3 regions of the Nonomuraea sp. MTCD27 genome follow, and region 3 is predicted to be linked to each of the others. Evidence: riboswitches for the same ligand, from Rfam matches in the RefSeq annotation. Region 3 holds a riboswitch; each other region holds the start of a gene.
What was found. Region 3 has a riboswitch for cyclic di-AMP ahead of ACBJ59_RS18315 (C40 family peptidase). Riboswitches for the same ligand answer to the same signal wherever they lie in the genome.

Region 1: linked by a shared signal. The riboswitch ahead of ACBJ59_RS44845 (coiled-coil domain-containing protein) and the one ahead of ACBJ59_RS18315 (C40 family peptidase) in region 3 are both predicted to bind cyclic di-AMP.
Region 2: linked by a shared signal. The riboswitch ahead of ACBJ59_RS17310 (hypothetical protein) and the one ahead of ACBJ59_RS18315 (C40 family peptidase) in region 3 are both predicted to bind cyclic di-AMP.

What each region holds. Positions count from the first base shown of each region.
Region 1 covers NZ_JBGNUW010000019.1:302,478-306,246, forward strand. The annotation lists gene ACBJ59_RS44835 (RIP metalloprotease) at 1-474, shown strand, start outside; gene ACBJ59_RS44840 (MmcQ/YjbR family DNA-binding protein) at 482-835, shown strand; gene ACBJ59_RS44845 (coiled-coil domain-containing protein) at 864-1,820, opposite strand; cyclic di-AMP (ydaO/yuaA leader) riboswitch at 1,826-1,965, opposite strand; gene galT (galactose-1-phosphate uridylyltransferase) at 2,034-3,113, opposite strand; gene ACBJ59_RS44855 (DeoR/GlpR family DNA-binding transcription regulator) at 3,110-3,769, opposite strand, start outside.
Region 2 covers NZ_JBGNUW010000005.1:323,047-326,815, reverse strand. The annotation lists gene ACBJ59_RS17320 (MDR family MFS transporter) at 1-1,153, shown strand, start outside; gene ACBJ59_RS17315 (DUF5302 domain-containing protein) at 1,202-1,402, shown strand; cyclic di-AMP (ydaO/yuaA leader) riboswitch at 1,564-1,698, shown strand; gene ACBJ59_RS17310 (hypothetical protein) at 1,884-2,495, shown strand; gene ACBJ59_RS17305 (alpha/beta fold hydrolase) at 2,533-3,378, shown strand; gene ACBJ59_RS17300 (hypothetical protein) at 3,428-3,769, opposite strand, start outside.
Region 3 covers NZ_JBGNUW010000005.1:524,670-528,438, forward strand. The annotation lists gene ACBJ59_RS18310 (3-isopropylmalate dehydrogenase) at 202-1,248, opposite strand; cyclic di-AMP (ydaO/yuaA leader) riboswitch at 1,348-1,489, shown strand; gene ACBJ59_RS18315 (C40 family peptidase) at 1,688-2,092, shown strand; gene ACBJ59_RS18320 (SSI family serine proteinase inhibitor) at 2,165-2,554, opposite strand; gene ACBJ59_RS18325 (hypothetical protein) at 2,975-3,097, shown strand; gene serA (phosphoglycerate dehydrogenase) at 3,525-3,769, opposite strand, start outside.

The sequences.
Region 1 (3,769 bases), on a different contig from region 3:
CAGGTCATCGGCTACATGGGCGAGCTGACGGCCAGGGTGGCCGGCTCGCTGCTCAACCTGCCGGAGAAGATGGTCGGCGTCTGGCACGCGGCCTTCTCCGGCGAGGAGCGCGACCCCGAGGGCCCCGTGGGCGTGGTCGGCGCGGGCCGCATGGGTGGCGAGATCCTGGCCTCCGACCAGCTGTCCACCGAGAAGAAGATCGCCATCTTCATCAACCTGCTGGCCGGCTTCAACCTCGCGATCGGCATGTTCAACCTCATCCCGCTGCTGCCGCTCGACGGCGGCCACATCGCCGGCGGGCTGTGGGAGGGCATCAAGCGGGCGTTCGCCAGGATCATGCGGCGGCCGGAGCCGGCTCACGTGGACATCGCCAAGGTGCTGCCGCTGACGTACGCGATCGCGATCGTGATGATGATCATGGCGGGCCTGCTCGTCTACGCCGACCTGGTCAACCCGCTCACGCTGACGAACTGAGGCCGCCGTGGACGCCCTGGAGCGGCTGCGGGGCCTGTGCCTGGCGCTGCCCGAGACGACCGAGCGGCTCTCGCACGGGGAGCCGACGTGGTTCGTCAGGGGCAAGAAGACGTTCGTGATGTTCGCCGATCACCATCATGACGATCGGCTGGCGTTCTGGTGCGCGGCCCCGCCCGGGGTGCAGGAGGAGATGGTGGCGGAGGACCCCGAGAGGTTCTTCCGGCCACCGTACGTGGGGCATCGGGGGTGGCTGGGGGTCTACCTGGACGTGCCGGACGTGGACTGGGCGGAGATCGCGGAGATCGTGACGGACGCCTACCGCCGGATCGCCCCCCAGTCCCTCGCCGCACGCCTGCCCTGACCCCGGGCCCGGCGCGGGTCGCCGCGGGTCAGTTCATCGAGATGTGCACGTGGTCGAAGTGGTTCTCGGTGACGCTGCCCCGGTCGGACATCGTGCTCCAGCCCGATCCGTGGTTGATCCGCTGCTTCCAGATCACGTACTTGACGCCCAGCTTGTTCTGGTTCTTGATCGCCCAGGCCGCGATCCGGTCGCCGAGTGCGTTGTTGACGGCGGTGGGCATCGAGCCGCCCGTGCTCATCATGAAGTCGCAGGCCCGGCCGAGCGGGTGCTCGCCGCTGGAGCCCGAGCGGAAGCAGCCCACCTCGAACGGCAGCGAGAAGTTCTTCTCCACCTGAGCCTTCATCAGCCGCGTACGCGAGGTGATGTTGTCCGTTCCCGTGGGCAGTTCGGGCGCCCAGGAGCCGTCGGACTTGCGGCCGGTGCCGAACGGCACCAGGTCCTCGAGCTTGTCCTTGATGTCGTCGATGACGTCCTCGGCCTCGTCGCGCTGCTCGGCCACCGTGGCCGTGTCCGACTCGATCCGGGCCGCCAGCGCCGCGGCCTCCTCGCTGGCCTGCTGCTTGTCGTCGCGGGCCGTGGCGACGCCCTGCACGACGGCCTGCTGCTCGGCGGTGAGCTGTTCGAGCAGGGCCGCGCTGCTGGCGTTCTGGGGCAGCATCAAGGTGGGTACGGACGGGTCGGCGTTCTGGTAGCGCAGGCGGGCGATCTCGGCGACCCGCTGCTCGGCCGTGGTCAGCGCCTGCTCGGCGGTGGCCAGCCTGGCCTCGGCCGTCTCGGCGGCCTGCTGGGCCTTGGCCAGCTCGACGCGCTTGAGGTTGTACCGCTCGATGAGCTTGTCGACCTTGGTGTTGAGCTGTTTGAGCTGGGCGCGGAGTTCGGCTTCCGTGGGTTTGGGGGCTCCCGACGCCGCGGTCGCCGGGAGGACGGCGATGGCGGCGGCGGCGATGAGACCGATGGCAAGAGTCGCGGGGGACGAAGCCGCCACGTAGGTGTTCCTCTCCCTCTGCCGGCCGGGTTAGCTGACGGGTTCGGGCAGGGGAGTTGATCCCTACCGCCGAAGCGGATTCACCCCAGGTGCGATGGGTCCCCGGCTCCCGGGCGACGCGCTCGGGATTAGGCGTGCCACGGCTGTTTCGGCCGGTGCATATGGGGATATTAGTGGTAGATCACGAGTCATGCGACCTTAAGTAGAAATCTATTAGTGATCTACTTGTGATCGAAGCATGCGTGCCGCCTCCTCCGGCAGCACGTCGTTGACGAAGGCGCCCATCGCGGACTCCGAGCCGGCCAGATACTTGAGCTTGTTCGCCGCCCGCCGGATGCTGAACAGCTCCAGGTGCAGATAGCCCAGCTCCCGGTCCTGGCGTACGGGTGCCTGGTGCCAGGCCGACACGTACGGCATCACCACCCCGAACAGCCCGTCCAGCGCCCGCAGGACCGAGGTGTAGAGGGGCGCGAACGCGTCCCGCTCCTCCTCCGTGAGCGCGGCCAGGTCGGGCACCTGCCGGTGCGGATAGAGGTGCACCTCGAACGGCCAGCGCGCGGCGGCGGGCACGAAGGCCGTCCACAGCTCGTTGGCGGCCACCACCCGTGTCCCCGCCTCCCGCTCGGCGGCCAGCACGTCGGCGAACAGGTTGCCCGGCCCCTTGTACCGGGCCGCCGCGCCGAGCTGCAGCCTGGTCCTGGGCGTGACGTACGGGTAGGCGTAGATCTGGCCGTGCGGGTGGGCGAGCGTGATGCCGATCTCCGCGCCCCGGTTCTCGAAGCAGAACACCTGCTCCACGCCCTCGATCGTGGACAGCTCGGCCGTGCGGTCGGCCCACGCCTCCATGACGAGCCCCACCTGGTCGTCGGAGAGCTTGGAGAAGGAGGACGAGTGGTCGGAGGTGAAGCACACCACTTCACACCGGCCCACACCCGGACGGACTTCGCTCAGGCCGCCCACTTCCTCGTAAGTCCCGAAATTTCCGGAGAAAGAGGGGAAGCGGTTCTCGAACACCACCACGTCGTAGTCGTGGGCGGGGATCTCCGACGACCGCGTGTCCGACGACGGGCACAACGGGCACTCGGCCGTGCCGCCGGTCGGCAGAAACGTCCGCGTCTGCCGGTGCCCGGCGATCGCGATCCACTCCTCGGTCAGCGGGTCGTAACGCAGCTCGGAGGCCACGGGGCGGGGCTCCAGCGGCCGCCGGTCGATCGCACTCCTGTCGGCGTCGTCACGCCGGTCGAAGTAGATGAGCTCCCGGCCGTCGGCCAGATGGGTGATGGTGCGCTTCAAAGCGAGCCCTCCGCGATGATGAGTTCTCCGGCCCGTTCGGCCAGCTCTGTTCGTGCGTCCTCGGGCAGCCCCGCGTCGCTGATGACCACGTCGGCCTCGGTCAGCTCGGCGATGGTGCTGATGCCGACCGTGTTCCACTTGGTGTGGTCGGCGGGGACCACCAGCCGGTGCGCGGCCGCGACCAGCTCCCTGTCGGTCTCGGACTCGAGCAGGTTGGGCGTGGTGAACCCGGCCCGCACGCTCATCCCGTGCACGCCGAGGAAGAGCGTGTCCACGTGCAGGCGGCGGATCGCCGCCACGGCGACCGGGCCCACCAGGGCGTCGGACGGCGTGCGCACCCCGCCGGTCAGCACGACGGTGCGGTCGGCGCGCGGGTTGCGGTGGAAGACCTCGGCGACCGGGATCGAGTTGGTGATCACGGTCAGCTCGGGCACGCCGATCAGGTGGTGGGCCAGCGCCCACGTGGTGGTCCCCGCCGACAGCGCCACGGCCGTGCCCGGTCGTACGAGCGTGGCCGCGTGCCGCGCGATGGCGTCCTTCTCCTGCTGCTGGCGGGCGGACTTGGCGGTGAAGCCGGGCTCCTCGGTCGAGCCGGGGCCGAGCGCTGTCGCGCCTCCGTGCACCTTCTCCAGCAGCCCGCGTTCGGCCAGCACCTC
Region 2 (3,769 bases), 200 kb from region 3:
GCAGCTCATCGTGTTCCGCGCGGTGCAGGGGCTCGGCGCGGGCGCGCTGCTGCCGCTGTCGATCGCGTTGATGATGGAGATGTTCCCGCCGGGGTCGAACGGCGCCCGGGCGCAGGGGGCGATCGGCGGGGTGATGGGGCTGACGTTCCTGGCGGGGCCGTTCCTGGGCGGGTTGTTCACCGACCACGCGAGCTGGCGCTGGGCCTTCTACGTGAACGTGCCCCTCGGGGCCGTGCTGATCGCCATCGTCGCGCTGCGCCTGCCGAGGCGGCCCGGAACGGGCGGCGGGCGCCCCGACTACGCGGGCATCGCCGTCTTCACCGTGGCCATCAGTGCGCTGCTGCTGGGGCTGACCGAGAAGGGCCTGGACGGCCACACGTGGACGGACGCCGCCGTGGCCGGGCCGATCCTGCTCGCGCTGGTGCTGCTGGCGGTGTTCGTGGCCGTCGAGCGGCGGGCGGCGAGCCCGATCATGCCCATGGGCCTGTTCGCCAACCGCACGTACACGCTGGTGAACCTGACCTCGTTCTGCACCGCGTTCTGCATGTACGCCGGGGTCGTCTTCCTGCCGCGCTATTTCCAGGAGGCGCTGGGTGTCAGCGCCACCGAGTCAGGGCTGCGGATCTACCCGATGACGCTGGCCATGGTGGCGGGCAGCGTGCTGATGGGCACGCTGATGTCCAGGACCAGGGTGTACAAGCCGTGGCTGGTCGCCTCGCCGTTCCTGCTGGTCACCGGCGCGGTGCTGTGCCTCGGCCTGACGCCGGCCACCGGCGGCCTGGCGCTGGCGCTGTGGATGTTGCCGCTGGGGCTGGGGATGGGCCCGATGCTGTCCGGGCTGACGGTGGCGGCACAGCAGTCGGTCGAGCCGCGGCACCTCGGCGTGGCCTCGGCCAACCTGACCTTCTTCCGGCAGATCGGCGGCTCGGTGGCGCTGGCCGTCGGCGGCACCCTCTACACCGCGGAGGTCGCCGCGAGCGCGCCCGCGCACGGGATGGCCGCCGCGCACGCCTCCGCGGCGGCCGTGGTCATCCCGTCGCTGGGAGTGGTGGGGGCGATGATCGCCCTGGTGGCGCTGGTGGCCATGCCGAACAAGCGGCTGGAGGCGCCGTCCGTGCCGCAACACAAGGTTGAGGCCGGTTTCGCGTCATAAGCGGCTCCATGCGAAGCTGTGATTGTCCCCAACACCATGGAGGTCCTCATGGCGGATACACCGGAGCCGGAAGTCAGCGAAACTCCCGAGGACGAGATGAAGCGCAAGTTCCGCGAGGCGCTGGAGCGCAAGCGCGACCAGGCCGCGGGCTCAGGCGCCGGTGGCAGGGGCGTCGACCCATCGAAGATCCACGGGGCGCACGGTCCGGCTACGAGTAAGAGATCGTTCAGGCGCAAGAGCGGCGGCTGAGGCTGGATTTCTCAGGGGGTACGGCATGCCGTGCCCCCTTTCTCTTTACCTTCGAAGGTAGATCTTCGACTCTTTCATACGATTCGTTTGCGTTTGTCCGAATCGGTAGTTAGAGTAATCGCCATTACCAGCCGGTGACCTAGTCCTTACCCAAGATGGACCACCGGTTGGCGCCGAATCCCGAACCATCGGGAACCGGGGAACCACCTCACTGGGGTGAATCCGGCCGCGTGCCGGTAGGGCATCTCCACGCCCGAACCCGTCAGCTAACCCGGTAGGCGTGATGGAGAGGAAACATTACCCCATGCACCACCGCGTCGTACCCCCAGACAGCGCCGTGCCGGCCGCCCACTGAGCGGTCCCCTTCCTCAAGGCTCGTATTTTGCGCTCCGCGCAGCATCGTCAGGTGCTCTAGCTCCGCTGCGCGTGCTCCCCCTGTGAGCGCAACTCCCTGTCCCCTCGCGAAGGGTTTCACTTTTTCATGTCTGCTCGATTTGGCCTGCGTTCCTTCACCCTCCTCACCACCTCCGCCATCGCAGCGCTGACCATCGTCGGCACTCCCGCCCACGCCGACACCGACACAGACGAGAAGGTCCTGCTCAAGGGCTCCACCACGGCGTCGTACTTCTGGGACGACTCCTCCGGCCGCGCCGGCGACACCGGCCTGCCCGCCAGCGGCAAGCCCATGCAGAAGGGGCTGGCCGCCAGCCCGAGCTGGCCGCTGCTGACCGAGGGCTACGTGGTCTACAAGGGCAAGAAGATGCCCTTCTTCGTGGGTGACCGCGGCCCCGGCGCTCCCTCCAACCGCGGCATCATGCTCGACCTCGACGCCAAGACGTTCGCCGAGCTGACCGGCGGCGAGTTCAACTCCGACACCCTGGGAGTGGACGGCGTCGGCGGCCAGGGGCACATCGAGGTCGACTACGTCATCACCAAGTGGGGTGACGGCGTGGGCAAGAAGAACTACCCGGTCGCGTTCTCGACCGGCGCCTGGGCCGAGCGTGACCGTAACCCGGCCACCCCGCCGCAGGCGGAGGAGTCCTCGTCGCAGGGCGGCGTGCTCCTCTCGGGCCCCGTTCCCGCCGAGCACTGACTTTACGCGGGCTGACCAGAATGTCATTCTGGTCGTCGTGACCACGCGCGTAGCCGCAAACGGCATCGAAATCGCCTACGAGAGCTTCGGCTCACCGTCGGGACGTCCCCTGCTCCTCATCATGGGGCTCGGCGCCCAGCTCATCCAATGGGACGAAGGGCTCTGCGAGCTGCTCGCGGAGCAGGGACATCACGTCGTACGGTTCGACAACCGCGACGTCGGCCTGTCGACGCACTTCCACGACCTGGGGGTGCCCGCGATGGGCACGCCCTCGCCGTACCTGCTGGACGACCTGGCCGACGACACCGCGGGCCTCATGGACGCCCTCGGCTGGCCGGCCGCCCACGTGGTGGGAGCCTCGATGGGCGGGATGATCGCCCAGACGCTGGCCATCCGGCATCCGGCGCGGGTGCTGACCCTGACCTCGATCATGTCCACGCCCGGCCCCTCCGTCGCCCCGCCCACGGAGGCCGCGTCCGCGGTGCTGATGGGCCGGCCGGCCGCCGACCGCGAGGCGGTGCTGGCGCAGGCCGTGCAGACCTGGTCCGTCATCGGCTCGCCCGGCTACGAGCTGGACCGGGAGAGGATCGCCGCGATGGCCGGGCTGGCCTACGACCGCTGCTTCGACCCGGCCGGCACGGCCCGGCAACTGGCCGCCATCATGAGGTCGGGGGACCGTACGGAGCTGCTGGCCTCGGTGGCGGTGCCCGCGCTGGTGCTGCACGGGGAGGCCGACCCGCTGGTCCCGGTGGCCGGCGGTCGCGCGACGGCGGCGGCCATCCCGGGGGCGCGGCTGGTGACGTACCCGGGGATGGGGCACGACCTGCCGCGCGCGCTCTGGCCCGACTTCGTCACCGAGATCACCAAGCTGACCTCCGCCTGACGCTCGCCGGTGGCCCCCCCCGCCGGGGAGCGGGCCACCATGAGGGCGGTCAGACCTCCAGCTTCCCCTCGATGCCCTTGAGCTGGTGCCGGGCCAGCGCCAGGTTGGCGCGCCCGCGGTCGAGCGCCAGGTAGAGGAACAGCCCCTTGCCGCCGCGCCCGGTGATCGGGCGGATGATGTGGTACTGCCCGCTCAGCGTGATCAGGATGTCCTCGATGGCGTCCTTGAGGCCCAGCGAGTCCATCGTGCGGAGTTTGGCCTTGACCACCTCCGTGTTGCCCGCCGCGGCGACCTGGAGATCCAGGTCCTTGGAGCCGCCGAGCGTGCCCAGCGCCATGCCGCTGCCGTGATCGACGATCGCGGCTCCGATCGAGCCGTCGATCTGCATCAT
Region 3 (3,769 bases):
CCACTGTCTGCGGATCTGCGAGCCGGTGGCGGTGAGCGGCCGTGGCCGGGAGGGCAGTCCGTACTTCCTATTGTCTCGCCATATGGGATGGCAAGCGGCCAATGGGGGTGATAAGCCCATTCCACGACCGGAACGCGGACGCGAAAAAGCGCCTGGCGAGTCCTCTCGGACCGCCAGGCGCTGTTTCGGGGCTAGGCGGTCCTAGCCGGATACTCGCGCGGTGATGTCGTCGCCGATCTCGGTCGTGGTGCGGCCGGCCCAGCCGGCGAGGCGCTCCACGATGTCGTCGGCGACCGCCTGCTCGACCCTGGCCGCCTCGGCGTGCAGGCCCAGGTGGTCGAGGAGCATGGCGACGGACAGGATGGTCGCGGTGGGGTCGGCCTTGCCCTGGCCGGCGATGTCGGGCGCGCTGCCGTGGACCGGCTCGAACATGCTGGGCGTGGTCCGCTCAGGGTTGATGTTGCCGCTGGCGGCCAGGCCGATGCCGCCCGCGACGGCCGCGCCGAGGTCGGTGATGATGTCGCCGAACAGGTTGTCGGTGACGACCACGTCGAAGCGCTCCGGCTGGGTGACGAAGAACATCGAGGCCGCGTCGATGTGGCTGTAGTCGGTGGTGACCTCGGGGTATTCCTCGGCCACCCGGTTGACCGTGCGCTGCCACAGGTCGCCGGCGTAGGTGAGGACGTTGGTCTTGTGGACGAGGGTCAGCTTCCTGCGCGGCCGCGACTTGGCCTTCTCGAACGCGTAACGCACCACGCGCTCGACACCGTGGGCGGTGTTGAGCGACTCCTGGGTGGCGATCTCGTGCGGCGTGCCGCGCCGCATGGTGCCACCGGTGCCGGCGTAGAGGCCCTCGGTGCCCTCGCGGACGACGATCATGTCGATGTCCTCGGCGGGCGTGTCGGCCAGCGGGGTCTCGACCCCGGGGAACAGCTTGACCGGCCGCAGGTTGACGTAGTGGTCGAACTCGAACCGGAGCCGCAGCAGCAGGTCGCGCTCAAGGACGCCCGGCGGCACGCTGGGGTCGCCGATGGCGCCGAGCAGGATCGCGTCGTAGCCGCGCAGCTCGTCGAGCACCGCGTCCGGCAGCGTCTCGCCGGTGCGGTGATAGCGTGCGGCGCCCAGGTCGTAGTGCGTGGGCTCGATCTTCGTGCCTACGGCCTCCAGGACCTTGAGTCCTTCGGCCACGACCTCGGTGCCGATGCCATCCCCGGGGATGACGGCCAAGCGGATGTTACGCGACTCCATGGGCGGTACCTTACCGGCTCGTCTCGTCTGACGAACACATCATCTCATTTTTCGGACGTCCGGTTTTGAGGCATTTGCGACCTTTTGACCGTTTCGTTAGAGTCCGTCTGGCCTAATCCACGCAGCCGCTGCGTGGAGCCGGGGACCCAACTTTCCCCCAGGGGCGAATCGGCACCGCCGTAGGGCCGTCTTCCAGGCCCGAGCCCGTCAGCTAACCCGGTCGGCCGCATGGAAGGACAGTGTTCTGTCTCGCATCGCCATTGCCCTGGCGGCCGGTGTCGCCGGGCTCATCCTGGCCACCCCAGCCGCCCAGGCCGCCACCGACGGACCCCGGGCCACCACGGACAAAGACACCACCACCCTGACCGGCGCCGAGATCAAGCGCATCCAGGAGGCGCAGGCCCCCACGCCCGCCTGGAAGATCGCCCTCGACTACGCCATGGACAAACGCGGCACCCCGTACGTCTGGGGCGGGACCAGCAGGAGCGGGTACGACTGCTCCGGGCTCATGCTCAGGTCCTACGAAGCCGCGGGCATCGAACTGCCGCGCACCGCCCGCGAACAGTACGGGGCATTTTCCAGGAAAATCGCATGGAACGATCTAGAGCCCGGTGACCTGGTGTTCTTCAGCAACCTGGGTCACGTGGGGATGATCTCGAAGCCCGGCTACATGGTGCATGCGCCGCGCACGGGCGACGTCGTGAAGGAGGAGAAGCTTTCGACCTGGCGCAGACAGGCGTTCGTGGGAGCGGTCCGGCCGGATCCCAAGGGCGTGCGCCAGTGGACCGAGGTGCTGAAGCAGCGCCGGTCCTCCGCCCCGGCCACGCTCACCGCCACCCTCTGAGAAGCCGAGAGCGGCCCCGCGAGCCCGGGGCCGCTCTCTTTCAGGTCGCCTCAGGGGCTCTCTTCCAGGTCGTCAGGGCACGATCGGGGCGGCCAGGCGCTCCACGAAGCAGGGGTTCGGGTACTGCTCGGCGAGGTCCAGCGGCTCGCCGTGGAAATGACCGTGGATCTGGACATCGACGGGGTCGAAGATCCGCGGGCACGGGACGTCCGGGCGGAACCGGATCTGGTCGAGGTCACCGCCGATCTCGCGCAGCCTGTCGCAGGCGGCGAACGGGTCGGGGTGGTTACCGTCGTCCGGGTCGCAGATCAGGACCCAGCGCTGGGCCACACCACCGTGGTACTTGGTGATGGTCAGCTCGGCCGCCTGCGCGTGGGCGGGAGCGGCGAGCAGGGCCGCGGTGGCCAGCGCGGGGACGGCGACGGCGACGGCGCGGCGGATCGCGGTCAGGGAAGCGTGCATGGGGGGAACCTCCTCATGGAATGGATACGCAGCGCGACGCTACCAGCACTCTCCGTATCCACAACGGCAGGTGTCCGTACCCCCTGTCCCAGGCGTAGCGTGGCGGCGGATCGACCACGACTTCACCGGGACGGGCATCGGACCCGGCGGCGCCAGGCCGTGGCGCTCAGCCGCCGTCGGTCAGCTGGTACGACGTGGGCTACTCGGAGGTCATCGAGCTGCGCGACAGGCTGTTCCCCGGGCGCGCAGGCCACGCCACGATCGGGTCATCGGTCACCGATCTGGCGTGGCTGGAGCGGGTCCCCGGCGACGCTCCCGCGCTGGTGGTCACCGAGGGCCTGCTCTACTACCTCGACCCGGCCGAGGGCGCCGCGCTGCCGCGGGCGATCGTGGAGCGCTTCCCGGGCCGGGCCTGTGGCGGTGAGCGCGTTCGACCTCGACGGATTCGACCGCCTGTCGATCACGCACCGCATCTCGGCCTGGATCGTCGGCGCCCTGCCGGCGATGAGGCGGACGGCCGTGTTCTACCGGCTGGAGTTCTGAGGGGCGCCGCCGTTGTCGCGGCGGTCCAGCGCGGTCTGGACGGCCTCGGCCGCCTCGTCGTCGTGGTCTTCGGCACGGTTCCAGGCATACATCTCGTACATGGGATTCATCTCTTCTCGCGGGCGCGTTCCAGAATTCCTGAAGGGGGAAGCCGGACTCCGGTCGCGAATCCGACCGGGCCTGATCTCGTGGTCCGGGTCACGGACCGGACGAAGGGACTTAGTGGCCGACGCCAACGCCGCTCTCCGCGGCGGGTCGTCGACCTGCCCTAACAGGCCCCGCCGCGGCAGGTAATGAGTACGAGAACCTGGCGCATTACCCGTCACAGTACCCGAGCATGCTGCTTGGATGTCCTACTATCTCGCATCGTGAGACGCAAGGGGGCCGTCACCCAAGACGGGTGACGGCCCCCGGCCGGTGTGGGAGGTCAGTCCTCCAGGTCCACCGAACGGCCGCTCTCGGCGCCGATCTCGGCCCCGATCTGCTCGACGACCTCGGCGGGGATGGCGGAGTCGACGGTCAGCGCGATGAGCGCCTTGCCGCCCTTGACGTCACGGGCCACCTGCATCGAGGCGATGTTGATGTTGTGCTCGCCGAGCAGCCTGCCCACCACGCCGACGATGCCGGGACGGTCGGTGTAGGTGTAGAAGCACAGGTGGGCCGTCGGCTCGA